3 regions of the Methylococcus sp. EFPC2 genome follow, and region 3 is predicted to be linked to each of the others. Evidence: riboswitches for the same ligand, from Rfam matches in the RefSeq annotation. Region 3 holds a riboswitch; each other region holds the start of a gene.
What was found. A riboswitch is a leader RNA that binds a small molecule or an ion and turns the genes downstream of it on or off. The one in region 3 is predicted to bind cyclic di-GMP.
Positions count from the first base shown of each region.

Region 1: it holds a riboswitch for cyclic di-GMP, as region 3 does, so the genes downstream of both, JWZ97_RS17790 (VPLPA-CTERM sorting domain-containing protein) here and JWZ97_RS03255 (OmpA family protein) in region 3, are expected to answer to the same signal.
Region 2: it holds a riboswitch for cyclic di-GMP, as region 3 does, so the genes downstream of both, JWZ97_RS19125 (hypothetical protein) here and JWZ97_RS03255 (OmpA family protein) in region 3, are expected to answer to the same signal.

Region 1 is NZ_CP070491.1:4,140,991-4,151,394, reverse strand. Features, by position in the region: gene JWZ97_RS17815 (DUF3570 domain-containing protein) at 1-1,816, opposite strand, end outside; gene JWZ97_RS17810 (DUF4266 domain-containing protein) at 1,803-2,027, opposite strand; gene JWZ97_RS17805 (TlpA disulfide reductase family protein) at 2,046-2,543, opposite strand; gene JWZ97_RS17800 (cytochrome c peroxidase) at 3,165-5,405, shown strand; gene JWZ97_RS17795 (VPLPA-CTERM sorting domain-containing protein) at 5,499-6,248, shown strand; cyclic di-GMP riboswitch class I at 6,624-6,698, shown strand; gene JWZ97_RS17790 (VPLPA-CTERM sorting domain-containing protein) at 6,844-7,689, shown strand; gene JWZ97_RS17785 (cytochrome-c peroxidase) at 7,920-10,058, shown strand; gene JWZ97_RS17780 (PepSY domain-containing protein) at 10,124-10,404, opposite strand, start outside.
Region 2 is NZ_CP070491.1:4,410,820-4,421,223, reverse strand. Features, by position in the region: gene JWZ97_RS19125 (hypothetical protein) at 758-1,570, opposite strand; cyclic di-GMP riboswitch class I at 1,674-1,749, opposite strand; gene phoU (phosphate signaling complex protein PhoU) at 1,955-2,659, opposite strand; gene JWZ97_RS19115 (hypothetical protein) at 3,170-3,943, opposite strand; gene JWZ97_RS19110 (DUF350 domain-containing protein) at 3,978-4,403, opposite strand; gene JWZ97_RS19105 (DUF2491 family protein) at 4,435-5,916, opposite strand; gene rpsF (30S ribosomal protein S6) at 6,160-6,564, shown strand; gene rpsR (30S ribosomal protein S18) at 6,604-6,837, shown strand; gene JWZ97_RS19090 (hypothetical protein) at 6,871-7,791, shown strand; gene rplI (50S ribosomal protein L9) at 7,837-8,283, shown strand; gene JWZ97_RS19080 (class I SAM-dependent rRNA methyltransferase) at 8,506-9,696, opposite strand; gene JWZ97_RS19075 (ABC transporter ATP-binding protein) at 9,996-10,404, shown strand, end outside.
Region 3 is NZ_CP070491.1:727,013-737,416, reverse strand. Features, by position in the region: gene JWZ97_RS03255 (OmpA family protein) at 1-3,043, opposite strand, end outside; cyclic di-GMP riboswitch class I at 3,177-3,347, opposite strand; gene JWZ97_RS03250 (DUF4344 domain-containing metallopeptidase) at 3,602-4,663, shown strand; gene JWZ97_RS03245 (hypothetical protein) at 4,757-6,187, opposite strand; gene JWZ97_RS03240 (hypothetical protein) at 6,677-7,114, opposite strand; gene JWZ97_RS03235 (hypothetical protein) at 7,464-8,366, opposite strand; gene JWZ97_RS03230 (DUF2092 domain-containing protein) at 8,363-9,223, opposite strand; gene JWZ97_RS03225 (DUF4410 domain-containing protein) at 9,266-10,003, opposite strand; gene JWZ97_RS03220 (patatin-like phospholipase family protein) at 10,102-10,404, opposite strand, start outside.

The DNA.
Region 1 (10,404 bases), 1.0 Mb from region 3:
CTTCCGAAAGTAAATAGTACTCTTCGGGCGTGATTTCCCCACGCACGTAAACGAACTTGTAGGGGTTGCTCAGATAGCCCTGCTGCCGGGTATAGTTGGCGGACAATTGCAGCAGCGTGTTCTTGGTCATAACTTGGGACAAGCCCAGGTTGAAAGTATGAAAATCGCTGTTTTGCTTCAATTCGGGATAGATGGCCGGATTGTCATGACTGTGTTCCCCATGTCCGCTTCCGTGGCCCGCTCCGCTGCGGGTAATGACATTGCCGGTATAGCCATAACCCGCCGTAAGCGTCGTGAGTTTGTTATTGAGCTCATGGGAATAATTGACCGAACCGAAGCTGGAGTGGAAATCCGGCTCGTTCGATTGTCCGCCGGAGAATCCTAACGTCGCATTGTCGAAATAGTATTTCGCGCCGAACACCGGCATGGTGCGGGTTTCTACCGGCTGGGTCTGGAAGCGCTGCACGGTTTTTGTCTTGGGCGGTACCAGGCGGTTGAGAAAATTGTCGTAGGTCTTGATAACCGCCTGCTTGTAAATTTCTTTCGCCTGGGGTATGGCTTGTGCGAGCACCGCACTGAGTGCCGCACTGTAAGTACTATCCAGATTCTTTGTGAAATTGTTATATGCCGCCAACCAAGCGAGCTGTTCGGGCGTGGCATCCGGGAATACGGCACTATCCAGATTGATATTATCGATCCTGGCCTCAAAGTCATACTCTTTGGTTACAGGATTATTTAACGCGTCCCTTACAAACCCCTGATAATGAACCCACACGGCATTGACGTTCTGGAACAAGCTATTTAGCGTCAGAAGACCCGACTGATTATTGGCAACCGTCTGATAGGCTACGCGGGTTAAATAATTGGTTCCATCGCCATTATAAAGGTTCGGATTGACTGCAGTATTGAAGCCCAGGATTTCCCAAAAAGCACCGGGGCTCCCTTCCTCGGGAGTACTCACGGAATTGAAATCCAGACTCTTCAAGTTGAACGCCGCGCCAGTCAATGCGCGTATATAGATTCCGGCAGAGTCGTTATGATATTGCGCGATATTATTTATATTCTCATTGCCATATCGGTGGATATGTCCATTGGGATTAAAAGGATCACGTATGGTGCCCATTAGAAACTCGCCCTGAGCGTAACAAGCCTCCGCGGGCCCACCTGTGCCGGGATCATCGCAGCCGGAGCCCGTATTCAGATTGGCTTTTCCGTACACGGCATTACCCATAGGATCAGCGTTACGAGTACCGAAAGTCATCGTTTGAGCTCCCGATACGGTGGCCGGAAAATCCGGCCGTGGATTTTCCGCCAAATATTTGGCGATTTCCTGCTGTTTCTGGGCTTCGATGCTGGCTTTGGTTTGATCTATGTAGCTATCGCTCGCATTGGTCGCTCCCCTGAGACCCGGAATAACATCCTTAAAACTGTTAAGGTCACCCAGGGTCGTCAATCCCTGGGCAGTAACTCCGCCCGAAGCAGCGGAAATCACATCGATACGTTTTTCCTCCGCGCCCTTAATTCTGACCTGTTCGGTCATGGTCTGCGGAATGCTGAACGCGGGCGTCGCACCGCTGTAGGTGTCGCGGTCGACGTTGAAGGTGAATTCCAGGCGGTCGGTCACGGGCAAGGTGAAATCGCCGTGATAGACCTCCACCTTCATGCGGTCGTCGCTTTCCTGGTAATAGCCGTACTGGACATTGCCCGTGGCTTGCGTGACCGGCACCGCCGCCTCGGCATCCATGCCCGGCAAGCCCAGCGCGGCCGTGGTCAGCGCGGCCAGCGCCGCGCTTTTCTCGCGCTTAATTGCAGCCACAGCCCCCTCCCGAACCGCCATGCCCGCCCTGCGAGGCTTCCTTGCTGGTGAAGATGTGATCGCGGAACTTGTTCAAGGCGGGATAAGGGTCTAGGGCCATTTCCTCCCGCGCCAGATTGCCGCGTTCCCAAGGCTTGACCTCGGCGCACCCTTGCAGACTTCCTAAGAAAACGGCGAGCAATAAAGCGCCCGCGGTTCTTGAAATAAACATCGCTCGACTCGTCGGGAATTATTCGGCCAGGAGGGCTTCGACATGCTTGCGGATGGAGACTTCGTCCCCGTCGCGAAAGCCCAGGTGTATCGTGCGGATCTTGCCTTGTCTGTCGATCAAAAAGGACGACGGCATGGCCTGGACGTCGAAAACGCGCGGGCATTCCCCGCCGGGGTTGAAAGCCAGGTTGTACTCGACAGGGAATGCCTTCAGGAACTCCAGGGCTTCGTCGGTGCTTTCATCCACGTTGATGGCAACCACCTCGAATCCGTCCTTGAGGTGCTGTTTGTGCAGGCCGTTGAGGAAAGGCATGGACTTCTTGCAGGGCCCGCACCAGGTGGCCCAGAAGTCGAGCAACACCACCTTGCCGCGGTAAGCGGAAAGGTTGAACTTCTGATCGGCGGAAGCCAGGTTCGCCGGGCATGCGGGAGCGGGCGCACCTTCGCGCAGTGCGTAGGCGGGTGCGGCTCCGAGTAACAACAAGAGGGTGGATAAGGCAATTTTTCTGATGGTCATACAGGTTGGCCGTAAGCGTAGAATCGCGTTGCAACCTGCCCTTGCAGCATTAATGATGCCACCAGTCATGATCTGGCGTGGTCCTCGGCACGAGGAGCACGACATCCCCTCCGAACTGGCTTAATTCTTACTTCACACCATCACGGAACGATGGGCTTGCCCACGCGCGCCCTCCATCGGATAGAGCCCTTCCGCCCCGACCTGAGTGATATGCCTCACTTTCCACCTGTGGGTGAGGCATATCACTCACTCGCAAGACGATATCGCAAACCGTGACCCTGCCGCCGTCCCGATACGCCGCCCCTTCGTTAAATCAATAGCTTGGTGCTTATTCCGCAGGCGCAGCGGCAGATATTAGCAACTCCTTATAGCTTTATGCGCTCCAGCAGGCCGATTGCGATACTGGTCTCCATTTCGACCATTGGCGCCGTTTTTGCTATGTACCCGTCGACGGCGCATGAGGGTATCGCTTCGCTTGAAATGCGGTACCCCAACTCCTCCCAAACACAAGCAAGGCTACTCAGCGAGCCCAGGGTTCGAGACCGCGCCGGAACCCCGCAACAGCCTCCACAGTACCCGCTCGACGCCGCGCCGATCGGGCCGTAACCTGGGATTAAAACCATGCCATTCTTCCGGAATATTCTACTGACGAGCCTTACGCTGATCCCGGCGGCGGCGCTTGCCCATGGCCCCATGCCTACACCGCTGATTGGCGTTCCCATACCGCCCGTTCCCGGCCTGCTGGATGGCCCCGACCCCATCGTGGTCGACAAACAGAAGGCCATCGCCCTGGGCAAGGCCTTGTTCTGGGACATCAATGTCGGCAGCGACGGCATGGCCTGCGCATCCTGCCATTTCAGCGCCGGAGCCGACTCCCGCACCAAGAATCAGATCAACCCGGGGCAAAAAAGTAGCCACGCCAGCGGGCAGACCTTCGACGTGCTGGGTTCCGGTTCCGGTGGCCCGAACCACACGTTCACGCTGCACGATTTTCCCTTTCACCAGTACGACGACCCGCTGCACAAAACCAACGGTTCAGGCCTCATTCGCAGCACGGATGACGTGGCCGCCTCGGCCGGAACGTTCAGCGGGCAATTTGCCGGCGCGTCGAGATTTTCAGGGAGTGCCGATCTATGCGGCCGTAGCGTGGAGCCGGTCTTTCACGTCAACCAGGTCGGCACCCGCCGCGTGGAGCCCAGAAACACGCCTACCGTCATCAATGCGGTGTTCAACCACCGCAATTTCTGGGACGGCCGCGCCAACAACATCTTCAACGGCAGCAGCATCTGGGGCGACCGCGACCCCAACGCCGGGGTCTGGGTCAAGGTCAACGCCGAGACGGTCGCGAAACGGCGCCTGCATCTGGAAAACTCCGCCCTGGCTTCACAAGCCGTCGGCCCCGGCCTGAGCGATCTGGAGATGAGCTGCGCCCAGCGTACCTGGCCGGACATAGGCCGAAAACTGCTGCTGCGCCCGCCCTTGCAATACCAGAAGGTCCATCACGAAGACAGCGTATTCGCACCGCTGGGCCTGAGCCTAAGCACGGCGGGAAATTTGCGTGCTGGACTCAACACCACCTACAAGACCCTGATCACCCAGGCATACAACCCGAAATACTGGTCGTATACCCGGCTCGGGCCTTTCGGCGGGCGTGCCGGCCAGACGCCTTACAACCAGATGGAAGCCAATTTCGCCCTGTTCTTCGGTCTTGCCATCCAGTTGTACGAGTCGACACTGGTGTCCGACCAGGCCCCCATAGACTTGAGCCGCCGGGACGAAAATCTGGTCCCCATCGACTTGAGTCCGGCGGCGTTGAACGGTCTCGACAACTTCGTCCTGAACCACTGCAATCTCTGCCACGCCGGCCCCACACTGACCACCGCCGCGATACAGGCGAATGCGGGCCTGGTCACTCCGACTCCGGGCAAGACCTATGGACCATCGCATAGCCCCATTCCGTTCGGCCCCGATGCGCTGGGACCGTATGCCGCGGCGAAGGCGGCGGGCATCGGGCGATACGCCACCGTCGTGACGCGCGACCGGACCAGGACGGGCGGCAATCGGCTGATGGATTTCGGTTTCGCCAACACGGGCGTCGGCGATCCCAACGCCGATCCGGGCGTCGGCGGACTGGACGATTTCGGCCACTCCCTGTCGTTCACCTCGCAGTACGTCCAATACCTTCTGGACAATCCGGCGGCCATCCTGGATCCGCAGGTCGGCCAGGTCCGCTCCTGCGATTTCATATTCCCGCTCGCCCTCAACACCGACGCGACCGCCGCCCATGTGTTCACCGCCCCCGACGGCCTCATCGCGGACGGCAGCAAGGAAGGCCTGCTTCGCGATCAAAACTGCTCCCCGGCAAATTCCGCCTACATTCCGACGGCCGCGGCGGCCGCGGCGAATTTGTCCGGACAGAAAATGGCCTATTCCAACCAGGGGGTCTTCAAGATACCCAGCCTGCGCAACATCGAACTGACCGGTCCTTACATGCACAACGGCGGGATGGCCACGCTCGAACAAGTGGTCGAGTTTTACGGGCGTGGCGGAAATTTCGACAGCCTGCACAAGCATAACGGGACCACGATCGCCTCCCTGGCGAATTTCAGCCCCTCCGAAATCGCCGACCTGGTCGAGTTCATGAAAAGCCTGACCGACGAACGCGTCCGTTACGAGAGAGCCCCGTTCGATCACCCTGAAATCGCCATTCCCCACGGCCACGAGGGCGACGAATCGGCCGTGACCGCCGGCAACCCGATCAACGCCGGCTTCGCCAAGGACGACTATCTGGTGATACCGGCGGTCGGGGCGCAAGGTTCGGTGCAACCCATCCCGCGCTTCGACCAGCGTCTGGCGCCATAAGGCTGAATTGCTCCGTTCTGCCCACTGACCTTGCGGGAGCGCCTGAAGTCCGCTCCCGCACCGACTCATCAACCCCCACACCGGAATTGACACATGAACGTTCTGAAATCTCCCCTTCGACTCGCGCCTATTCTGTTGGCGCTTACCCCGGCGCTGTTGTGGAGCCCTGGCTCGCACGCCGCCAGCGTTTTCAGCGCTAGCGCCGAGCTGACCTATACCATCACCGGCATCGCCAACCTCGACCATCCGGGCCAGCTGTCGGGGCTGAGCGTGACCGGCTGGTTCCAGCCGGCTCCGTCTCCGGATTACGCGCTCACGCTGAATGGCGACGGGGCCATCCAGGACGAAAACCCGGAAACAGGCCTCGTCGCGGTCACACCGATTGCCGTCGGGTCGGGGTTCAGCCGGGCTTACTCGGTCAATGGCGATGTCCGCGACGGAAACGTCGATTTTTCGGGTCTGGGATTATTCGGCCTCAGCTTTGAGAATATGGGAAGCGACACCTACGCGCTCAGCCTGACCCTGAACTATCGACTCCAGACCTCAGCCCATGGCCAGTATGCCGACAGCGCTATTTATCTGGACTACTACAACGCAAGCCATACGTTCATCGGTTCCGAACAGGTCGTGGCTTCCGTGTTCGAGACACCCGCTACCGGAGTGGACGGAACGACCAGCGTATTCAATTTCACCTTGACGCCGGGCGTGTCGGAAACGCTGCACGCCGATGTGCTCATTGCCGGCAGCGTGGAAGCTTCGCCGGTCCCGCTGCCGGCCGGCGTATGGCTCATGATGACCGGCCTGTCGACCCTGGCGGCCTGCGCCAGACGACGACGCGTGTAGGCTCGGATCAGTCCCGCAGAGTAGGCCGGCACATCGCCGGCCTACTTGTTTTGGGGGCGGCCCAGCGGCCACCGATACCGATATCGGAACGACTCCCCGCCGCCGCCGTTTTTTGCCCGCCTTAAGGCCCGCCCTGGCAGCCCGCAAAGCCCTGTATCAAGTAAGTCTTTTCACGCACTGCTGCGGCTTATCCCTCATTTTTCGAACGCGTGAATGCGCCGAAAAGCCGGCAATCCGCGGCGAAATTGGCGTAAATGGCGCGAAAAACGGCCAATTCCTTCGCCGCTCCGGGAAGTGGCATAAGGATTGCCTTATAGACTACGTTGGTTATCCGGGAATTAAAGCGCCATCCCTAAGCTTCCGTTCGACCGTAACCAGCACCATCGCCACACCCGTCGCAAGGCGGGGCCGGAAAGCCACGGGTCTTTTCAAGATCGCCGGGCCGCCCTTCGAACATGAGGAGAGCCGGACGCCAACGCTGAGCGTCGTCGGGCATGTTCTGAATCCGACTGTCGCGCAAAAAACCAGCGACCAGCCGGCGCCCTCTCAACCCTGTGTAACGCCGCCAGGCGTTTTGTACTAGGAGCCTTAACGCATGAATAGCAAGCTTCAACTGACCGTCCGATTCCTACTTGCCGGCGCAGCACTGGCCGCGCTCAGCAGCGGAGCCCACGCGGCCGGCGCGGTCACGGCGCCCTCCGCGGCGCTCTGGACAGGCAGCGACAATATCCTCGGCGCCAACGAGACCATCACCTCCACGAGTATCGGACTGGCCGACACCTCCGGCGGCCGGGCCGGCTGGACCGGCAACGCCCTGTTGAACTATTCCGCCTGGGGCCATGCCGTCAAATGGCTCAGCTTTCAGGTCACGGGCGCCAATCAGACTGTGACGATTTCCGATGCGGTAACGTCCGGCGCACGCGACCTCGCCTTCACGGTCTGGGCCTCCAACGGCGCCTTCGACGGCGGCACGGGCGTCGGCGAGGAGAGTCTAAGCACGCAATCGCCGCATAGCTCCAACGTGGTGAGCCAACTGGGCGCCAACGGCACCAAGTGGGCGTCCGATCCTTCCGTGGTGGCCGGCGGCGGCGGCAACCTACTGGAGACCCTGGCCTACGTCAACGCCGGCGGGTCCTATGGCAGCGGCGAAACCGACTGGGGCGAAACGGTCAACTCCGGCGTCAATCAGGTCGGCGGCAACACCTATTTCTCCGGCGTCTCCGGCAGCGCGAGCGCCGCTCTCGTCCAGCTGACCTTCCAGAACCTCGCACCCGGCTGGTACACCGTCGCCGCCGGTGGCGCCAACAACGCCATCACCGGGCTTGCCAGCCACCAGCTTTCCGTCAGCGCGGTGCCGATACCGGCCGCGGTTTATCTGTTGGGCAGCGCCCTGGCCGGCCTGGGCATCGTCGGCCGCCGCCGGCAAGATAAAACGGCCTAAACGCCTGAGCGGAGCCGGAGTGCCCGCCAGCTAAGGATACAAGCGGCACGCCACACGGATGTGCCCCCCGTGCCTCTGCTTTCCACAGGAAATGCAGAGGCATTTTTGTTTGTGCATGCCGACCCTGTGATGCGATGAAAACTAGAAAAATGAACTCGTGGAGTCCCGCCATGTTGCCCAGGTTTGTACACCGATACGCTTTTGTCCTTCTCGTGCTGGCAAACGGGACGATGCCCGCCCTGGCAGGCGGATTCGGCCCGCTACCCATCAGCCTGAAGAACGTCCCGACTCCCGCGGTTCCGGGCCTGCTGGACGGCCCCGATCCCATCGTGGTGGACAAGAAAACAGCCGTCGCGCTCGGCAAGGCGCTGTTTTGGGATACCGCCGTCGGCAGCGACGGCATCGCATGCGCCAGTTGCCACTTCCATGCCGGAGCCGACGCCCGGACCAAGAACCAGTTGGCGCCAGGCGGAAAATCCACCGCCGCCTCCGCCCTAAGCTTCGAGACTACCGTCAGCGGCGGCCTCGGCGGCCCGAATTACCGTTTGAAAAAATCCGACTTCCCGTTTTTTCAACGGGCCAACACCTTCGATACCACATCGCCCATCGTGTTCCAGAGCGATGATGTCGTGTCGTCCGCCGGCACCTTCAGCGGAAGCTTTTCTTCCGTCCCTACGGACGGCAGCGCCGCCGACGTATGCGGCCGGGCGGCGGACGCGGTGTTCCACGTCGGCACGACCGGAACGCGCAAGGTCGCGCCGCGCAACGCCCCGACGGTCATCAATGCGGCCTTCAACCACCGCAACTTTTGGGACGGCCGGGCCAACAACGTGTTCAACGGCAGCAGTCCCTGGGGCGACCGCGATCCCGACGCCGGCGTCTGGGTCAAACTCGATAAAACGACGGTGCAGAAACAGCGTTTGCGTCTGATCAACGCCTCGCTCGCCTCGGTTGCGGTCGCGCCGCCCTTGAACGATACGGAAATGAGTTGCCGGCAACGCAGCTTCAAGGATCTGGCCCGCAAACTGCTGGATCGCAGGCCGCTGGAAAATCAGAAAGTGCACCCGCGCGACAGCGTACTGGGCCCATTGAGCTTCAGCGTATTCGGTGCGACCGGCGCAGCCCTGCCCGGACTCGACACCAGCTATCGCATGCTGATCATGGAGGCTTTTAACCGGAAATACTGGTCTTATGCCAAGCGCGACGTATTCGGCCAACCCAGCGCAGCCGGCCAGCCGGCCTACAGCCAGATGGAGGCCAATTTCACCCTGTTTTTCGGCCTGGCCATCCAGTTGTACGAGTCCACCCTGATCTCGGACGACTCCCCTTTCGACCGCAGCGCCCGCAACGCGGACGGCCTGCCCATCGATCTCACGGCGGCGGAATTGCGCGGGCTGGATCAATTCCGCAACGATCATTGCGCCTTATGCCATGTCGGGCCGACGTTCAGCGCGGCCACCGTGGCCACCAACGCGCAACTGGCGAAGACGCACCCCGAGGCTTACGGCAACGAAGCGTTCAGGATCGTGACCTCGAACAATGTCGTCAACCGCTTCCTCAGCAATGCCGGCTCCACCCTGAGCGACACCGGTTTCACCTCGACCGGCGTCACGCCGGCCGAAGCCGATATCGGCCTGGGCGACGTGGACGCCTTCGGCCACCCGCTGTCGTTCAGTCTCCAGTATCTGCAGTACCTGGCGGGCAATGGCGCCGGCGTTTACGACGCCCCGGTCGCGGCCGTCAGGCCCTGCGACTTTCAGCTCCCCTTCGCCCTGAACATCGACGGCCCGACGGCGAAGATGTTCACCCGCGCGGAGGGCATCCTGCCGCAGGCACCAGGCACGGAAGGATGCGCCACGCCGTCCTGGGGCTACCAGCCGACCCAGGCCGCGGCCCGGGCCGAACTCGCCAAGACGACCAGTGCCAGAACGCTGGCCGTGATGAGCGGCGCGTTCAAGATACCCGGCCTGAGGAACGTGGAACTGACCGGGCCCTATATGCACAACGGCGGCATGGCGACCCTGGATCAGGTCGTGGAGTTCTATGCGCGGGGCGGGAATGTCGAGACGGCCGGCAAAAATTTCGGCTTCGTGGTCGGTTCGGGCGAGATGGCCACTTCGGCGGAGCGCCGCGCCGACCTGATCGCCTTCTTGAAGACCCTGACCGACGACCGGGTACGCTACGAACGCGCGCCTTTCGATCATCCGGAAATCAAGGTTCCGCACGGCCACGTTGGCGACAACGTGTCGGTGGCGCCAGGACATGAATTGTCCGAGCAGTTGGGCCAGGACGAATTCCTGACCATAGACGCCGTGGGCGCGGAAGGCAGAAACGCCCCGATCTTGCCGTTCGACCAAGGCTTGCAGTAGGGACTCGGCGGTGGCGCGGCTGTCCGCTTAGGGACCGCGGCCGTAGCGGACGAATCGCGCCACGGTCATCCCCGCCGGATGTCGGCCAACAGCCGGAGCAGACGCCGCCAGCCCGCCAGCAGATGGGGATAAGCGCGCAAACCCAGGTTCCGGACGGCGTGCAGCAACGCCAGCCCGCGCGTCCCCCAGCGCCGGAAGTCCACCGCCGCATCGCGCAGCACTCCGCGTCCGATCAGCCAGTAGACCAGGCCGCTGAGATACAGGGTCAGGGGCAGCAAACCGACGACGAACCAAAGCAAGCGTCCCGCGCCGCCCAAGGCCTCGCCGGTATGCAGGGGCCAGATGC
Region 2 (10,404 bases), 760 kb from region 3:
GGTGCATTTCGCTTCAACTTGGGGCGTACTCTACCGTCCGTTCTTTACAGAAGAATGACGCTTACATGACAATCCGGGTAGCGTAAGACTTTTTCCGTTACCCCCAGCGTACTCCGCGACCAGAACTCCATCCCGTGATCGGGTAGGAGGCACGCTGCCGGGCGCACCAATAAAAAGGCTATGCGTGCATTAAGCGCTGAAATGACTTTTCGGCATACCGCGTGTCTGCTACCGGACTTTCACGCAGCAGCGGCTTCAATAATGCTTTGCCGACTGACGCCTTCGCTCCTCCCTCCCCCCCGCAAGGGGGACGGCTGGGATGCGGGGATGCTCGGGCGACGAAGCAAGGTCGAAGGTCAGCGCACAGATCAAGGCTTAACCCCCACCCTGGCCCTCCCCCTTCCTGGGCATAGGCATCTACACATCTTCTCAACGCATTGATTTTCACCCCTCTCCTTTTGGGAGAGGGGCAGGGGTGAGGGCCTGAGCGCTCAACGCTTACGAAAAAGTCTATGAAAATTAGGCGCTTTGCCCTCACCCTAAATCCCTCTCCCAAAGGGAGAGGGACTTGTGTAGATACCTATGCCTTCCTCGGGGAGGGGAGCGTAGACCATGCGCAATTCGCACAGAGCCCGTTTCAACCTTTACCGTAGACATAGCCAATAAAAAGCCCGGCCTATGACGATAGGCCGGGCTCCGACAGCGCCTCTATCCCGGCAAACAGGGAGAGAAGCGCTCAGTCACGCCATTGAAGCGCTTAGACGGGGAGTACGCGGCGCCGGCGGTTGGCACCCACCAGAGTGGTCAGCGCGGCGCCGAACAACCAGGCGGCAGCGGGTACCGGCACGGCGGCGGTAGGCGCTACGGTATATTTCAGCTCGCTCGCGGTCAGTTGGAACTGGCCCGGAAGCACGTCGAAGCGGTCCTGCACAAAGAAGTCGCCGGTGTCCTGATCCACGCCCAGGGTCGAGGACAGACCGTGGAATACGGCATTCAGGACCTGATTGAAGAGGCCTTCGTTATTCTGCGTTGTCGGTACCTTGGTGTTGAAGGTGTTGCCCCAAGTATTGCCGTAATAGGCTGCGGCGGCGGGGGTGTACGCCTCTGCGTCAGCAGGATTGGCGTTGTACATCAATGCTCTGGAAGCGATTTCCTGGCCAGGCGTAGAAACTACGGCTACGTTGTTTGCCGGTACCGGAGCCGGATTGGACGTCTTGAACGAGGACAGATAGCCGTAGGTCTGATCCAGACTGTTCAGCTTGCCGTTGTCCAGATCGGTAGCGGCCACGTTGTATACGATGCTGCCGGCATTGGCGGCATTGAAAAAGCTGCTCCATGCCGGGCTCAGGGCTACGCTCCAGGAAGCGTTGGAATTGAATCCGCCGACGCTGGTGTTGGTGAGGAATCCGGACAGATCGATGTTCAAATCCTGCGAGTAGGAAACCTGTGCGGTCTGGTCCAATACGCTCAGGAACAGCTCACCAGAGCTGGTGGAGCCGGTGTTGATCAAAGCGTTGGCGTTGCCAGCGGCTACCAGGGCCAAGCCGGCCACTAAAACTTTAACTTTCATACTATCTCCAAATCAGTGTTTCTTAAGGTTGAGTCCATCGCCCCATCGGCTCGATGGCCGAACATGGGCGCCTAGAAGTGCGTTTGCCGGATGCCCGCTATCGATTGGCAACCCGGCTGTCTGACTGGAGACCCGTAGCTTTCCGGCCCCGCCTCGCGACGGGTGTGGCTTTACTGTGTCAGCCTTCCCTGAGCCTCTTTCTGTCCCTCATTGGATTACGGCACGCTTCCCGGCGTACGGCTGCCGCGCCCAGTTCTCTTTCCTCATACGCAGAGCCACTTTAACGGCGCTAGTTTTCAGCGCAGTGAAGGTTTGTTTACAGAAATACGAAAGTTTGATGACAACGACCACCCCTTACGGGTCGGATATGCACATGCGGTAGCATCACTCCGGCGCGGCCAACTCGGCGAGCCGCGCGTCTTCGCCTGCCCGGCGAAACACGACGTAGTCGACGATCTTCTGCGCGTGATCGCCGATGCGTTCCAGGGCCTTCAGCACCAGCACGATCTCGATGGCGTTGCTGATGTTGCGGGCGTCCTCCATGACGTAGGTAATCAGCTTGCGCAGCGCGGACTGGAATTCACCGTCCATTTCCCGGCTTTCCCTTTCATGCCGGCGCGCCAGTTCCTCGTCTTCCACGTCGAATACCTGCAGGGACTGCCGCAGCAAGCCGACCGCCATCTTTCCCATGACGCGGATTTCACGCAGCATGCCGGGATGCGGATCCGTGCCGGTCTCCCGACAGGCATGTACGAGGAATTGCGCGACCTTGGCCACTTCGTCGCCGACCCGTTCCAGGTCGTTGACCACCTTGGCGGCGGCGATGACGCGGCGCAGGTCGCTGGCCACCGGACAACGGCGGGCGAGCAGGGAAAAAACGCGGGTGTCGGCATCGGCCGCCATGAGATTGGCCTGATGATCGGTTGCCATGATCCGCCGGGCCAGTTCGGCGTCCTCGGCCTTGAGTGCGTCCAGGATCGCGCATAATTGCTTCACCACCAGGGCTCCCAATTCCATGACCCGGCTGTGCAGGTCGTAGAGCTCTTCGTCGTAGCGGCGGATGATGTGTATGTCGGATAGCTCTTGCATGGCAATCTCTGCATCGGCCATAGGGCCGCATAAGATAAGGTCAAGGCGAGAATTGCGGGCGGCGCGGACCGCTTGGCCCGGGATCAGCGGCACAGGACCGCGCACCCGTCGCCCAACGGTTTATTGTGAAAAGAGAATGTTGTGATTTGATGACTATGGGCCGAAACGGACTCCGGCCGAGCCATCGCGGGAGGCGGCAGCGTCTCGCCGGGGGACGCCGCCAGCCGTATGGTGCGGCACCCTAGCGGAGTGCCGGCGTGGACTGCGATGTGACCCAGTCGCCGGCATCGGCCAACGATTGGGCGACGGGCCGTGTTATGGCGCCCACATCGAGATCGGAAAAACTGGCAGCTACGGCCAGAAACAGCAAAAACCCCAGATTATTCCTCACCTTGTACCTCCCGGCTTCGGCTCGTCATGCACACTCGCTGTGACGGGTGCACGATCGCTCACCCGTGTGACAAGCGCGTGACATTCCGGTGAGGATCGCGTGACGGCCGCCGGGAAGCCCTATTTCTGCAGCGTCTTGAGGCGGGCGAGCCGATCGGAGACCGATTGCGCGGGCGGCAGGGCGCCGCTGACGGCATTCAGCGCGGCGGCGATGTTGGCATCGTCCTGCTCGGGGCGGGTCGGTGCCAGCAGCCTCGCCTTGGCGCCGGCCGCTTCCGCCTTGGCCAGATCATGGGAGGCGGATTCCTTCATCGCTTTCAAGGCCACGTTCAGGCTATTGGTGGTGCTGCTCAGTCCGGCGGCGCGGCGGGCGGCTTCCGCCTGGCGCTCGGCGAGATCGCGTTGCTGTTCGGCGCGCTTCATGTCGCGCTCGGCCTGTTCGAGCTGGCCCCTCGCCTCTTTCAGCTTGGCGCCGGCATCGGCATAGGTTTTTTCCAGCAAAGCCAGGAAATCCTGGGCATCCACGGCCTCGGCGGCTTCGCGCTCGACCTCCGGCGTCATCTGCTCCAGCAGATCGAGCAGCGTGGCCAGACTCTTTTCGATCTGCGCCTTGCGCGCCGGGTCGGCTTCGGCGGTGAGCTGGTTCTGCAGCAACTCGGCGGCCGCGATGCGCTGGTCGAGCAGGGTCTTGATCGCATCGGCCTCCTTCTTTTCGCGGTCGTAGCCCGCGCGCGCCTCGGCGACTTCCAGGCCCAGTTCGTCGAGGTGCTGCTCCATGGTGCGTAGCTCGGCCTCGGTCGCGCCTTTCGGATCCCAGCGCACCAGCGCTTCGATGCCGGCCTGTACAGCGTGGTCGGCCTTCACGCCGATGAGATTGCGGACGAAATTGAACATGCGTTTCTCCTTACATTATGACGAAAGCGGGGATTCAGCCGGCCATGGCGCCGGCGTTGAGCAGGGCGATGGCGAGTTGCACGCCGACCAGCACCGACGCGGCGGCGACATTGTCTTCTTCTATGGCCACGCGGAAATTACGGAACACGGCGGCGAATGCGATGAACGCGGTCAACTGGATTAGGACCGCCACCGTGCCCCACAAGACGATGTCCAGCCATATGTTGCTGGTCGCCAGCGTAGCTGCCAGCGGTATGGCGACGGCGATCAGCGAGCCGCCCAGCACCAGGCCGGCGGCCTTGTTGCCGCGGGCGATCAGCTCGCGCTCGCGGAACGGGGTGAGTGCGGCGTAACAGCCGACGCCCAGAATCAGCAGCGCGGCGGTGGTGAATAAATGCAGGAAGAGGATGGGCAGGCCGCTGCCGAGCGTCTGCCAGAGGGTGGAAAAAGTTTCGGTCACGGCGGGAACTCCATACTAGAGAACGATGGTTTTAGCTCAGTTGCAGGGCACTGATACTGACGTCGATGCCGACATGGATCGCCACCCAGGCGGCACCGTCCTGCTCGATGGCGGACGCCAGCAGATATTCGGTTTTCGGCGCGGGAGCGGTCGCGCCGGTTTCGCGGGCATACAGCATGGCCTGTTGGCGGCGGTTCCGGCTGCCCTCGGCGGTCTCCACGATTTCGTCGATTTCGCGCGGCGCGGACCGTTGCCCGCCGCCCGGCGTCCAGACGCGTTGATAGATTTTGCCGTCCTTGGTCTGGAATTCCGGCCAGCCTATCATGCCTTCGGTGCGATCCAGCCAGAATCCCCACTCGTCCTGGTCGGCGGGGGTGATTTCGTCCAGCAGGGAAAAATACCGGCACTCGTCCGGATTCCCTTGTTCGTCCAGATGCACCTGGAAAAAACTCGTCGCGGAGAGGTAAAGGCGATGCCAGCTCAGCCCGTCACTGAGCGCGACCCCCAAACTGCTTACCGATATCAGGCCGCTGGCGGTAGCGGCTTCCGGTGACCGAACCGAGGTGCAGGACTCGGCGAGGATGAATAGCGAAGGATCCACCGGCACGGTCATGCCGACACGGAACCATTTGGGACGGTAAGGCGTACGTTGCGAGTGACCGAGCATGGTTTTCTTGCCCTTGGCAATGTCGCCGGACAGATAGCGCCAGCCGAGGTAAACGACCAGCACGCAGACGGCGATCAACAGTAAAGCGGGAAAGGACGACGACTCCTCGGGTTGGTCGACATCCGGCGGCAGATAGCCCGGATTGCGGGGCTGCCCCTCCAGGGCGGCGAGGTGGCTATCGAGGTCGTGTAGCTTTTGGCCCAGTTCCGGGTTGTTCCGGGCCTGCTCGTCGGCTTCGGTGCGCCAGGCGCGGTAACCCGGATCGTCATAGTGGTGATGGAAAAATTCCGCGTGGCCGGGGCGCGACAGGGTATCCAGCAGCCCCCACAACAACACCGCGCTCCAAGGGCCGAAGCGTTCGCCCGCCGATCGTGCGTAAGCCGGCGGCATGCTCCAGCCGCGCAGACGGTAGTCGCCGGCCGTATCGCCGTAAGACGGCGTACGCGCGCCCCAGCCACCGTAACGGCCGGAACCGGAGCTCCAGCTCGACGGCCGTCGCGGAGCACTGTCGGTGCTTTGCTGCGGGTCGGCGCGATAGCTGTCCAGCGCCCGCCTGGACGAGCTGCGGGCCATCGCCCGGTCGGTTTCGCTCCCGCCGAACCAGGACGAGGAGGAAGAAGACGAGCCCGGTCGGCTATAACCGCCACTGCTCGAGGGCGTGCGCGACCCCCAAGAAGAAGAGCCGGTGGAAGGTGTGCGGCTCGATGAAAAAGATGACGAAGACGGCCGCGAGTAACCGCCGCTGGAGCCAGCCTTGGCGCTAAGCCCGGTGGGAAAGCTTATCCCGACGGCCAGCACGAATGCGGCTAGGAATTTGATGGCGGGAGACAAGGTTCGATAGTCCATGGTCGTCGAATAAACTCGTTTACCGGTGCGCCGTCGCCGGGTCATTATACCCGGACGGCTGCCATCGCGCAGAAACCGAGGCCAACAGATATCGCGTCACGACGGAAGCAGAAGCCTCTTCCGACTTGCCTCCGATGGATCCACTCCGTTACAATTCGCCGTTTTTCAGGCGGCGGGCATTCCGCCCGTCACTCCTTGCCTCACCGCCAGCCGGCGGGAGGCTTCATTCCGTAAGGAGCCCATATGCGACATTACGAAATCGTTTTTCTTGTACACCCGGATCAGAGCGCCCAGGTACCGGCGATGGTAGAGCGTTACCGCAGCATCATCGAATCCGGCGCCGGCGTGATCCATCGCCTGGAAGACTGGGGCCGCCGTCAACTGGCCTACCCCATCAACAAGCTGCTCAAGGCGCACTACGTGTTGCTGAACATCGAGGTCAATCAGGAGACCCTGGATGAACTGGAAAGCAGTTTCCGCTTCAACGACGCGGTGCTGCGCAGCTTGACCATCCGCCGCGACGAAGCCATCACCGAGCCGTCCCTGCTGACCCGCTCCGGTCATGCCGAAGCCGAGAAGGCCGATGACGAGGAAGTCGAAACCGCCGAGAGCGCTGCCGAACCGGCTGCCGCCGAAAGCGCCGAATAATCGCTTCCTTCTTCCACATCCAATCAAGAGATTCAGCACATGGCTCGTCAATTCAACAAACGCAGAAAGTATTGCCGTTTCACCGCCGAAGGCGTCAAGGAAATCGATTACAAGGACCTGGACACCCTGAGGGAGTTCATCTCCGAAACCGGCAAGATCGTGCCCAGCCGCGTCACCGGCACCAAGGCCAAGTATCAGCGCCAGCTCGCCACGGCTATCAAGCATGCCCGCTTCCTGGCATTGCTGCCGTTCTGCGACTCGCACCACCAGTAAGTTAGCCGGGGGCACCCTGGGGACTGGCGGTCGATGTACTCGCTAGCGACCATAGCCGCCGTCGCCGCGACCATAGGTTTCGGCGCCTTGTCTCTGCGCATTCCGCCCCTGAGTCTGCTGAGTGCTGCGGCCCTGGGATTGACCGCCCTGCGCTTGGACTTGCGTCCCAGCGCCGGAGTATTGGCCGCCTCGCTGATCGGTATCGGTCTGATAGGCATGGCTATCGGGGGCGAGTGGGGAGCGGTCGTGTTTTACGGCCTGGTGTTGTGGATGCCGATCTGGCTGGCCGGGCGGCTCCTGCGTTTCAGCGCGAACCTGACCTTGACGCTGGAAGCCACTACTGCCGCCGTGATCCTGGCGGTGGGCGTCTTCTATCTGGTGACCGACGAACCTGCTCAGTACTGGCAGAAGACCACCGAACAGGTGGTCCGTCCGATGCTGGAGCATGCGCCGCCCGGTATCGACCAGGCGCAGATGAAGCAGGGCCTGGAAGTGGTTTCCCACTACCTGAGCGGCATCTCGGCCGCCGGCGCTCTGTTCGGGCTGATACTCGAACTGCTGCTGGCCCGAGCGCTGCAGGCCGTTTGGTTCAATCCGGGCGGTTTCCGCAGGGAATTTATCGCCCTGCGCCTGCACCGCCCGGCGGCCTACGCCGGCCTGGCAACCGTCGCTGCCGGCTTGGCGGCGGGCGGAAGCATTGCGGAATTAGCCTGGAACCTGGCCATCCCGCTTTCGGTGCTGTGCCTGTTCGCCGGTCTGGCCGTCGTCCACGCACTGGCGGCCAAGTCAGGGACGGGCGGCTTCTGGCTGGCGGGCGTCTACGTCATGCTGTTCGTATCGCTGGCGGTCGCGCCGCGTCTAAGCGCGCTGGCGATCTTACTGACCAGCTTGCTGGGGCTAAGCGACCCTTGGCTGGACTGGCGCCATCGTTTTGGCGGCCAGACCCCACGGTGACATGCCATTTCTTTCTGTATTACGACAACGATTGAGACTACAACGATGGATATCATACTTCTCGAAAAGATCGCGAACCTGGGCAACCTGGGCGATAAAGTAAGCGTGCGTCCCGGTTACGCGCGCAATTTTCTGATCCCCAAAGGCAAGGCCGTCACGGCCACCGCCGAGAAGCTGGCCGCTTTCGAACAGCGCCGCGCCGAACTGGAGAAAAAGGCCGCCGATGAACTGGCCGCCGCCCAGGCCCGCGCCGACGCGATCGGCAAGCTGACCGTCACCATCGCCCAGAAGGCCGGCGACGAAGGCCGTCTGTACGGTTCCGTGGGCACCAAGGACATCGCCGAAGCGGCCGCCGCCGCCGGAGCGAAGGTCGAAAAGCACGAAGTTCGCTTGCCGCAAGGTGCGCTGCGCAACCTGGGCGACTACGAAATCACCCTGCACCTGCACACCGACGTCAACGCCACCCTGGCGCTGAAGATCGTCGCTGCCTGACCCTGCCAAAGAGCTAACCGACGTAAGGCGGAACCGGCTCCATCGGGTTCCGCCGGATGTTGGCGGCATGGCGGATCGCCCTCGCGGGCATCCGCCTTACATTACATTGCCGTCGGAACCGACCGCGAAAATCGGTGGGTTACGGCGCGCGCAGAGTTCGGCGCGCAACGGATAGGACGAGTTTACGCGCGCCTAACCCACCCTACATTTCCTCCTCTTTTCTCAAAGACTGGGCGTGACGCTGCAGAAATAAGCCTTGAGATAGTCGGTTTCCGGGATGGCCGGATGGACCGGATGGTCCGGCCCTTGCCCGCCCTGGGCGATGAATACCAGATGGCGGTCGCCGTGCCGGGCGCTCGCACGCAGCAAGTCGTGCAGGGTCTCGCGCTGCAAATGGTAGGAACAGGAAGCCGAGACCAGAATCCCGCCGGGCGCCAGGAGTTGCAGCGCCCCCTGGTTTAAACGCTGATACGCCTCGACGCCGGCCTTCGCGTCCTTCTTGCGCTTGATCAGGGCCGGCGGGTCCAGGACGATCAGGTCGTAGCGGCGGCGTTCTTCCCTGGCTTGTTTGAGAAAATCGAACACGTCGGCACGCAGGCTATTCACACGGCCGCCCACGCCGTTCAGCTCGGCATTCTCGCCAGCCAGGGCCAGGGCCGTTTCCGATCCGTCCACGCAGTCCACCGAAGCCGCACCGGCCACGGCGGCCTGTATGCCCCAGCCTCCTGTGTAGGAAAACAGATCCAGCACCCGCTGGCCCCCGGCCAATTTCGCCGCCAGAGCGCGGTTGCTTCGATGATCGAAGAACCAGCCGGTCTTCTGCCCGCCGAGTATGTCGATGCGGAATTTGACGTCGTTTTCCTCGATCTCCACCGGCCCGGATAACTCTCCGCCGATTAACCGGGTTTCCTTCTGCAAACCTTCGAGCTGGCGCAGACTGGAGGTGTTCTTCAGCACGATGGCGCGCGGCGAAAACGTTTTTTCCAGCGCCGAAAAGATCTCGGGTTGCAGCCGCTCCATGCCAGCGGTATTGGTCTGCACGCTCAGCACGTCTCCGAAACGGTCGACCACCAGCCCAGGCAAGCCATCGCTCTCCCCGTGCACGAGCCGGTAATAGGGTTTGTCGAACAGCCGCTCGCGCAGCGCCGACGCGGTCTCCAGGCGGCGGACGATGAAGTTTTCATTGACGGAAGCGCGCACGTCGCGAGTCAGCACCCGGGCACAGATCAAGGTATCCGGATTGACGTAGGCCAAACCCAGCGCCTGCCCGCGCGAGTCCTCGATCAGCGCCAGCGAACCGGGCTCCAGACCCTTCAACGGCGTCGCGGCGGTGTCCACCTCGTTGCTGAATATCCACAAGTGGCCTGCGCGCAGGCGTTTCTCTTCGTTTTTCTTTAGACGGAGACGGTTCATGCTGAAAGATCGTTGTTTAGGGCCGGGTTGGATGTAAGAGCCGATCGGATACGGGGATGCGACAGACTGGGCACGCGCGGTTCGGTATCCGAATACTATACCCGACGAGCGGCCACGCCGGCGCCCCTTCTGCTTTCCTGATGAACAACTCGCCCTCCGGAGCCTCTGCCACGCTTGCGGCGCTCCCGTACTCCGACAGAACACCGAGGTGACGATAGTCAGTTCAACTCGCTGACAGCCGCCACTGACGCCCGGGCGCAGCACTGGACAGAATGGCGACCCAGTACAGGAGGAACGCCATGTCCAATTCCATTGCCCAATCTGAAAGACCTGCCGGCGCATTGCTGGCGCGGCTGCGCGGCGTCAGCAAAGCCTACGGGGCCGTACAAGCGCTCTCGGCGGCAGACCTCGACGTGAGCGCCGGTGAAGTGTTGGCCCTGCTGGGAGCCAATGGTGCCGGCAAAAGCACGGCCCTCGGCTTGCTGACCGGGCGGCTGAGCGCCGATGCCGGCCGGGTCGAACTGCTCGGCGGCGACCCACGCGATCCGGCGATCCGCCGTGGCATCGGCGTGATGCTGCAAGACGGCGGGCTCGCCGACACCTTGCGCGTCGGCGAGCATGTGCGCCTGTACTCCGGCTACTACCCCGACCCGCGTCCGCTCGCCGAGACGCTGGCGTTGGCGGGACTCGAGGACATTGCCAAACGCC
Region 3 (10,404 bases):
GCGACACATCGTCGCCAACGGCCGGTTCATTGCGCGGGTTCTGCAACCGGTACAGTCCACCGTCGGTGATCTGCATCAGCTGGTAGTCGCCGACGAAGACGAGGCCGCGCGAATCGGCGTGTGGCGCCGTGATGTGCAGCGCGTCGCTGGTGTTCGAGCCGACGAGTTGCTCCCAGCCGCCGGCGCCGGCGTTCAGCGTCGGGTCGAAGCGGAAGATGCGGCCGGCGAAGTCGGAAAGGCCGAGCGAGTTGTTGGTCGTGGTCGGCTGGCGGTCACCGGCGACGTAGAGGATGTTGGGGTTGGTCGGATCGACGACCATCGAGAAGTGCGTGTCGCCCTGGCGTCCCGGGTGCAATCCGGTCACGACCCCCGGTGCGGCGCCGTCGGTCGACGTCGGCACCGCGATCGCCGACCAGTTGTCGCCGTGGTCGGTGGTCTTGAACAGGCTGACCAGGCCGCGCCGCTTGCCGGTGATGTCGAAGATGCCGTTGGCGTTGACCGGGCCGATCACGCCGGTATAGAGCGTGCCGCTCGCCGCATCGATCGCGAACTTGATGCGCGTCGAACCCTGCAGCAGGTCATCCTGCCCGTTGGCGTCGGTATCGCCCATCTGGAAATTGTTGTTGATCGCTACCCAGGACGCGTCACCCTCGGTGAAACGGAACAAGCCCTGGTTGATGTTGGCGGCATAGACGCGCACCAGCGCGCCGCTCGTATCCATCGCGAGGTCGGTGTAGGGGCCGCCCTGAAGCCCCGCCATGCCGCCGGCCCCGGAGATCTTCTGGAAGGCCTCGAGCGTGCCGTCGGCTGCCACCTCGAGCCGGAACACGCCGCCGCGGTCGTCGAGCACGCCGTCGCCGTCGCGGTCGACGTCGAAGGTCGAGACGAACACCACCTGCGCCCCGCTGGCCGTGGTCATCGTCGTCGGCAGCACCTTGGTGACGACGAGCCCCTGGAGTTCGTTGGCGGCGAGCGGCTGCCAGTGATCGCCCCGGTCGGCGCTAAACAGCAGGCCGTCAAGCGGACCGCCGAGTTTTTTGAAGCTGCTCGTGCGGGCGAGGCCGGCATAGAGCGTCTCGTGGTCGAGCGGACTGATCGCCAGCGACCCGATAGACAGCGACTGCATCTCGTCGGTCAGCGGCTCCCAGTTCTGAATCTGCAGCTCGACTCGGCGATTCTCGGCGGAGTGGCCGCTGCCGTCGTTTTTCGCGATCGGGCGCGTCTCGCCGTAGGCGACGACGTTCAGGCGGCTGGGGTCGATGTGCCGAATGTCGACGAGATAGTTGCGCACGTTGGTCGCACGCGTCAGCGACAAGGTCTCGTTGTCGGCCGCCAGGCCGCTGGAATCGGTATGGCCGCCGATCTCGACGGTCAGCGTCGGGTGCTGCTCGAGGAAATTGGCGAAGGCATTCAGCGTGTTCTTGTCGGCGAGGTCGAGGGTCGCGCTGTTCAGATCGAACAGCACCTCGGTGCCGCCGCTGTTGCGCCAAACCCCGCCGTTGGTCGTGCCGATGTAGGTCGTGAAGCGGTCCGCCGGGTCGACCACGATTGCCTGGATCGCGCCGGCCACCGGGTCCCACAGCAATGGCGTCGCAAGGCCCGTGGCATAGGGCCGGGGGCCTTGTTCGACCCATTGCGGCGAATTGGCGCTGAAAAACACCTGGCCGCTGAATCCGGCGGCATTGAGCGAACCGCCGCCGAGGTAGGCGCGCTCGACGCTGTCGAGCACGATCGTGTCGAGCGCAGTGTCGGTGAGGACCAGCGAACCCGAGCCGGCGAAGCGCAACGAATCGGTGTCGCCGGCGCCGGCGTTCACCGTATAGACCACGCCCGGGCTCAGTTCGGCGAGCGTGATATCGTCGTCCCCAGCTCCGGCCGCTATCGTCACCGGCGCCGTGAAGTCGGTATCGAGCGCCTGCACGACGATCGTGTCGTCGCCGTCGAGCGATTGGATCGTCAGCGAGGTAATGCTCGCCGCGGCGGTGAAGATAATGTCCTCGGCCGTATCGACACTGACCGCGAAGCGGCCGTCATCGGTCGCGCCCTGATCGAGCAGCGTGATGCGGTCGGACGAGCCCGCCGGCAATGCGGGCAGAAACAGCGTCTTGGCGCCGCCAGTCGCGTCTATGATGGGCTCGAAGCCGGTATAGCTCAGCGAGTCCGAGTCCCGAGCGATGGTGCCGGAATCCACGCCTGTCGCGACGAAGCTCACGTTGGCAAAAATGCCGTCGCTCAGTTCAATCAGGTCGTAACCGCCTTCGCCGCCATCGACGTATCCGCTCAGCTCACCCGCCGCCTGGAAGACGAAGGTATCCTGATTGTCGGCTGCGCCTGCGAGATTTTCGATACCGGCGAAGGCCACGTTGCCGACGGTTCCCGAGCCTTCGCCCGAAATCTGCCAGGTGGAGTCGGCCGCCGGTCCTTCCAGGGTGTCGTTGCCGGCACCGCCGTCGACGTCCACCGCACCATTCCAGCCATCGACGGCGAACGCGTTGTCCCCTGCCCCGCCCAGCAGAGAAAGGTTCTCGAAGCCGAACAGGTCGAAGGATTTGTCGCCGACGGCGAGGATGGTGCCGGACAAGTTGAAGCTCTCGTCGGCCCATGCCGAAGCGATCAGCGTGTCTGCGCCCGGGCCATCATCGAGCAGGGAGATATTGAGCGATTGCAGGCTTTGCAGATCGAGGCGCAAGGTGTCGGGAGAGGCGCTGCCGGCTATGGTCAGACCGTCGTCCGCCGCCGTGGCCGCGACCGAAGACAGGACTTGGCTCTGGGCGTCGACCAACTGGTACACGTTCGCGAGTTGATCGAAGCGCAGCGTCACATCCTGCGCGCCTCCACTGGCGAGGTCCGGCGCCAGATCCGCGGACAAGAGCATGCGCGGCTCCAGCGCTTCGAACATCACGCGTCCGGAACTGGCAGTGTCGTGCCTTGCACCGCCCGGCAGGGACATGGCCTTGCGTATGCGTCCCCACCAACTCGCGCTGCGATCAGCTGCCTTGGCGTTGGATAAATCGCGACGAATTTGCTCGAATGGATAGGCCATGACACATCTCCCGAATGAAACCACGTCCGGCCGCCCCGCCGGAATGCGCAGATTGAATTTGTTCTTCTGACCTCCCCTAAACCCGTCTCCTAAAACGCAAAAAGCCGGGTTTACGCATCTCCGATGAACTGAAGATGGCAACCCGGCTATCTTTGAAGTCGTTGAAACTCTTGGCTGCTGAACCGTCAACCCGAAAGGACGTCATCGCCTTTCAGTGGTCCGACGCTCCTGCCGGCAGAGCAACGAAGTTCAAAGATCCGTAGCTTTCCGTCCCTGCCTCGCGACAGGTTTGGCAGACTCACTGTAACGTTCTCCAAATACGAATCAGCATCGAGAAACTCGTGCGGGGCACATAAATATGCTTACTCAAAAACAAAGTCAATGGGCATTTTCATAGGCATTTATCGCACCATCCCACGAACGATAAGGAACCAAAGGCGCTACACGTATTCCGAGGCTTAGGGGGCACTGACGCAGGTGTGCGACTGCCGGCGCGTCCTGATATTTCGTTACAATGCGCGAAGCTCATTTGCCCTCCATCCGACTAGGCATGCCGCCATGAAATCCGTCGTCAGCGTGTTTGTCCGTCTCCTTCTGCTCGTCTGTCTGGCGGCCGCCCCTGCCCTGGCGGCCGAAAAGTCGGTGCGATTTTCCAGCCAGGTCGATGCGGGCAAATGGACCGGCGTCCGGTTCAGCAACCTCAATCGCGACGCCACCCTCCACGTCGTTCTCGAAATCAACGGCCGCGTGGGCGTCATGCTCCTGAGCGCTGAAGAATACCGCGAATATGCGCGCGTACAGACCACCCGAACAGCCTTGTTTCAGGCCCAGGTCAGCGACAAGACGGACTTTTCCATCGTCGCGCCGCGCAGCGGTGATTACTACCTCGTGGTAGACAACCGTCAGGGCGAGGCACCACGCTCGTTTACCCTCGACGCCAAGGCCTCCCTGGATACCCCGGCTATCCCTCGGCGCGAGGAATCGGGGGATGAAAAGGGCGCGCAAGCCGGCGCCAGGCTTACCGAGGCCTTCGCGCGCCTGACCGAAAACCTGCGCAAGGCCTTCGTGTTTGATGACCTAAACATCAACCTGGTGCGCTGCAACCGCGCCAACGCCTATGGCAGCCGCGACCAGGTTTATTTATGCCTGGAGTACGTCAAACAAGTCTCCGATGCGTTGGCGGATAAATCGAAGCTGAACGACCTCGTGCTGTTCATACTGATGCACGAAATCAGCCATGTGCTCTTCACGCAGTGGAAATACCCCTTCAACGACAATGAAGAACTCGTCGACGAATTTGCCACGGTGCTGCTCCTGCTCTTCAACAAGCGTGCGACCGTGGAAACCCAGGCCGATTTCTTCGCCACCCTGCCGCCCGAACCCGAAGTCCGCCAGCAGCTAAGCGGCGACGTGCATCATCCGCTGTCGGTGCAGCGTTCGCGCAACCTGCGCCGCTGGCTTTCCGAGCCGGGCCTGGTGGGAAAATGGCTGCCTTTCCTGATTCCCCACATGCAAACGCCCTTCCTGACGATGCTCAAGGAAAAAAAACCTGCCTGGCTCGCGAAGGATCTCATCGAGCGGGAACTCGCCGGCCGCCAGGCGCCTGCCGGCCCTAATTAGCCCGGGCTTGTCCGTGCCGCGGCCACGGAAAACCGCCTTCCCATTGCGCACCCCGTCGAGCTTCCTCCTGCCGAGCCCCAAGAGTGGGCTGTGTCATCCGCCTGCCTGATTATCAGGAGCTCCATTCGCTCTGAACCGCGCCGCCACAGTACGGTAAAGCAAAGCCGTTGCCAGTATCGCTCCGCAGCTGAGCAAGACCAACAAAACCGCCTTCCAGAAGACGTAATCCACCAGTGCCCTGGCATTTTCTTGGGTTTTCCGGGCCAAGGCGTCCAGTTGCGCGATCCGGTCGGATTCCAGGCTTTGGGTCAGGGAATCCAGCAGCCTGCCCAGTTGCTGCGCCGTGGCCCCGATTTCGGCGGCCGCCTCGGTATACTCGCGTATCCGGAACGGCTCCGAACCCGGCTCCCGGGGGCCCGAGGCGAACTTTTCCAGCACATCCTGGAAATTTTTGAGGGTACCGCTGGCGGCATCGGCCATTTGCGTGCCGGTGGCCATGGCCTGCCGGGCTTCGGTAGACAGGACGGTCAGGCCCAGAACCTCGGACTGGAGAACCCGGAGGATTTCTTCCCGCTCCTTCCCGATCACGGAAGGCAATCGCTCCGCGACACGGCTGATTCGATCTCCGGCTACCGCAAGCTGGCTGGTAGTGCCGAGCCATTGCTGGATTTCCGGCAGTTTCGCGGTGCTGAGCGTCAGCACCTCGGTTTCCCAGCGGATCAGCCTGGGCATGCGTTGAGCCAGGAACAGCGCTCGCTCACCCAAAAGTCTCGTCTCGGCCAGTTCACGGGTGGCCGGATCGAGGCCGGCCAGGGGATCGACGTTGAGCAGGTTGAAAACGCTGACAAACATCCCTTCCTTGGGCCGATTGGCTTTGGCCACTTCGGCCGCAAATCCCAGCGGGCGCACCGTACGCAACGCCTTGATATCGGGATGCTCCCTATGCCAAGTCGCGATGGCATCACGCAGTTCGGCCAATTGCTCGGGCCGCAGGGCGCCCGAAGCGATTTTCCAAATTTCGGCCTCCGCCGCCCGACTGACCTGCAGCAGAGGCAAAGCGGAAGCACCGTATTCCTTCGGCACCCAAATATCTTCCACGGTCATGCGGACCAGGTCGATCAGAACCACCATGTCCAGAAGGTTGGCAAAGGTATTCTGTCCCGTGGCGACCTCCAGCACATCGCCGGTATGCGTGAGCCTAAGGGTCTGCAGTTCCATGGGATCAAGACCCTCTCCATCGCGGTGCAACTGCCCCGTCGCGGTCCGGACGTCGTCGAGATAATTGTCGGCAAATCGTAGCAAGCGCGCCTGCAACTCGACCGGATCGACCGCCTTGCCGTCCTGGGTCCGCGGTAAAATGCTCGCGATCGCCTTGTCGGGAAGCTCGAAGGTGTTCTTAACCAGCCCACAACCAGCGAGGACTCCGCAGAGCAGCAGACTCAGCAGCAAACGCGTCCCGTATGACGACGCCTGTTCGCCCCTGATGCCCGCGCCGGAACAGATCGATTGCCGAAGCACTTTCATGTCACTGCCTACGCCATGGCGAGCGGGACGAAATCCGCCTTTGGCCGCCGCGGCTATTAACGGGTTACGGCGCTCGCGCCACCCCTGCCGATGAAAACACTCGCGCCACAAGCTGCTTCCCTCCCCCTCCCTAACCAGAAACCTTCGACCGAAGGTCGCTCCATATCTCCTTCTCCAATCGCAAAGCGTCGCTTTAGTCGCTTGGGAGAAGGTGGCCCGAAGGGCCTGATGAGAGAAGGTGCGCGGGACTCGACTGCCTTGTATGGCAGTCGCTCCCGTGAACGCTCGGTTCCAGGGCCACAATCCGCGGGCCATGGGGCATGGGTGGCCTCTCCCGGAGGGAGGGGGAAATCAAAGTGTTCGCTTCGCGACTTTCATGGCAACCCGGTCCCAATAAGTCATGGAGGGAGCGGCCTTCAGGCCGCGATCTTCGCGGGCTAAATCCCGCTCCCGCAGAGAAAGACCGGGGATCTCGGGCCATCTTGATAATCACTGCCCCGGAAAGCCTTTCGCCGCCATGCAGGAGGCATACGCCTGGTTGTAGGCATCGGAACCCTGCTGTTGCTGGGCCGCGGTCTGCCGGCGCTGCTGACGTTGCCTGGCCGCTCCCGCGGCGGCGCCCATTTTGGCGGCATCCTTCATTTGGTTCTTGGTGTATTCCTCGGCGACTTCATCGGGGACGTTGCCGTATTGGTTAGCCTTGCTTTTACCTTTGGCCGCGCCCGCCATGGCTCCGGCGGCCGCGCCGCGCGCCCGGCCTCCCGCCTGCGGCTGGGTCGTCGCGGCGCCTCCGGCCTGTTGCTGGGCAATGCTCTGGCATTCGGCCTGGGCCTGCTGCAGCGAAATTTCGCCTTGCGCCTGCGCCGAACCGCCAAGGACAACGCCGAAAACGCCGACGGCGAGACTTATGATGATGGAATTAGACATGGTTAATCTCCTAGGTAGTAGTCATCGCTTTTGTAGTTTTATCGGGCGTGGGTATACGACCACGCCCAACTGCACCTGAATTTGCCACCCGACAAGTCTTGTCGGAATCAGCAAGCCCTATCCAGGAATCTGCGACCGACGGTCGCTCCTTATCCCCTTCTCCCTCTGGGAGAAGGTGGCCCGAAGAGCCGGATGAGGGAAGAGACCGCTCGGTCCCTGGGCTACAATCCGCGGGCCATGGGGCCGAGCGGTCTCTCCCTGATGAAGCGGGGTGATCCGGGCTGGACCAAAGCCAATCCCGCTTTTCTTCCTACCCATCCCATTCGGGACCTATAGGTCCTTTTCCGCGTCATTGCGGGGCCGGCACGGGCACATACATGACGCCGTTTCCGCCATAGGCCTGGGTATACCAGGTGGAACCGCAGATGTAGTAAGTCACGCCACCGACCGTGCTGACCTCGGGATTACAGGGCAGACTGGCGCCGCCCGAGGAGGGCTGCGGCGCATAGACGACCGTGGAGGATGGGGCGGCTGTCGTGGTCGCCGAGGACTGCCCCGCCGCGTAGCCACCGACAGCGCCCAGCGCGGCCGCTCCGATCGCCACGGCTGCGACTTCGCCGTCGTCCCAGTTGTCGTGGTCGTCTTCGTAGTAATACCCCGACGGCGGCGGGGCACCGCGATACCCCTGGTAGGACTGCGCGGTCTGCTGGCGCCCGCTGGCCCTCTGAGTGGCTTGTCCTTGGCGGGTTTGCGTCCTGTCTGTGGAACCCTGTTGACGGGTTTCGACGTTCTCGCTTCTGGCCTGTTGCCGTTGCGCCTGATTTTCCGTCGAACTGCCCTGGCGGCTCTGCTGGGTCGCAGCCCGGTTCGTCGACGCGGTCTGTGCAGCCTCTGACCGGCTGGCCGATCGCGATGCTGAGGCAGCGGAACTCCCGGCGCCTAACGCTCCGGCCCGGGACGACGCAGCGCCCGCGCTGGACGACAAGCTGCCGCTCGCGGCGGCGCCGCTGCGGGAAAACCCGCCGCCACCGCCGCCGGCAAAGCCGCCCCCTCCCCCACCGCCGCGGGAAAAACCGCCGCCGCCGCCACCTCCACGGGCAAAACCACCTCCACCTCCGCCGCCGCGGGCGAAGCCGCCGGCTCTCGCCCCTCCGCCGCCAAAGTCACGGGCGACTGCCTCATCCACGGTGCCGATCAGAAAAACGAACGCAGCCGCCATGGCCGTTACGATCAACGAAAGTCTGGTGTTCATTTCTGTCCTCCCGTTTGTTCTGGGGATGCCGCCCCCTCAATCGAGATTTTGGGGACCTGCGCGAGGAAGCTAATCTTCTTCGCCCCTGCGGGCGGGGTGAAGGCAAACGTCGACTCCGCGATTTCAGGCGCCAGATTCCAGTCGGAAAACTGCGCCTGGAACTGGGGCTGGCCGTCCGCGTTCTTGTAGGTCAGCACCACGCGCAGCGGTAAGGGCTGGGCGCCTTCCGTGATCCAAACCTGATAATCGACCGTCTCGGTTCGTCCCGCGAGATGATGGAGCGGTACTCCATTGAATGCGGTCTTTTCCACGTAGTCGAGCGACTGCGTCCGCCTTTCGATCTCGGCCGGAAAGCGGCTGGTCAGGAGCACGGCGAGGGGGAGTTGCATGTGGAGGTCCTTGAGAAAATACACGACCGCTTCGTCGATGCCGCCCGGTTTGGACACCTGCGCATAAACGTTCTGCGACGGCGTGTAGGCCGTGATTTCCTTGCCGTCGTACAGGACGAGATGCTTGTCGCCGTCGCTATGTTCGACCTCGACGCGCAGCCCATTGGGCCGGCTCACGATGACCCTCCGGCCCTGGTTGAATTCGATCTTCTGCCCGGATTCCTGAACCACGTCGTAACTGCCCTGGATGTTCACGCTGAAACGCGGGGTTTTCGCCAGAAACTCGGCCATGCGCATCAGGATGGCGTGTGCGTCGCCCGGAGCTTCGGGCACCGCCTGCGGCGCCGCTGCAGTGGGCGGCGGTGCCGGGTGGACCACCGCCGGTTCCTTCGCGCATCCCGCTGTGCCTGCCAGGACCACCACACCCAGCGCGATGCGGAATGCCGGCCACCAGTTTGTCGTTTTCATAGCTGACCTCCGGTTATGTTCTCGATCATGATTCGATTTGCTCTAGCGAACTTGTTCGGGTCTGATCCAACCCTGCTGCAGAAAATATTTCGACAGTGCCGAAACGATCTTTTCCGCCTGTTGCTTGGCCTGCTGCGCAGCCGCGGAGCGGTAATTCTTGATCGTTCCCAGCGCGGCATTGGACGCCACGACTGCCGCCGTGCCGGCGCCCGCCGCGGCGCCGGCCGGCCCCATGACCGCGGCGCCCGGCATCGATCCGCTGTCAGTGTGGACATCGAAACCGATCAGCTCCCGGTACTCCCTTCCTCCCGGCGCCAGGACGCTGACCTGGGTGTCCAGGGACGATTGGCCCAAGCCGAGCCCGACCAGCGTCCGCCTCGCCTTGTTGCCTTCGTCGATGTTGACGAAGGCGCCGGTAACCAGAATCGTGCCTTCCGCCACCGTCATGTTGCGGGTCGAGCGGACGGCATTGAATCCCAACTCCTTGAGGCCTTCGGTCAGTTCGGTCGCCAGGGCGTCGGCCACTTCGCGGCCGATGGCCATTTGCTCCGCGGTCTGCTCGGAAGCACTCGAACTCCGCATGAGGCGCGCCAGCGGGCCGGAGTTCTGTTGTATTTCCGAAGGATTGACGGCGAAGTCGTACACATTGATTTGCTTCGGCCTGGCCAGGCCGGCGCTCGCAATCTCACTCCGCGTCTGAACCGCCGTGCCGGCACAGCCGGTAATCACCATGGCGAGCATCAGGTAAATCATCAGCTTGATCAGGCGTATTGCATGCATGGGCGTACCTCTCTTTAATTGCTATAACGCGGATTCCTAATTTCTGGCTCAAGTTCCGCCTGGCCGTCAGCCGTCAAATCTGCGGTCTTCTTGAGTTTCTAAAGTCCCGGCGGGGTTTTCTCCCAGCGATAGCCCTTGATGGCCAAGTCGTAGCCGGTCTGGAACAACTTGCGCATGTACTCGGTATCGAAGTCTTCCTTGTGCGGCGCGGTGAAGGTCTTCGGGATGTAGGCGAGGTTGTAGTCGATGCCATCCCGCAGAGCGGCGGTGTAGATCTTGTAGAGGTCGCCGACGCCTTGGGTCTGAATCAGCGATGAGATGGCTCGGCCGGCGATGCTCAGGGTGCGCCGTTCAACTTCGGCCCAATCGGGGTCCAGGCGGGCGTTGCGTATCAGATAGAG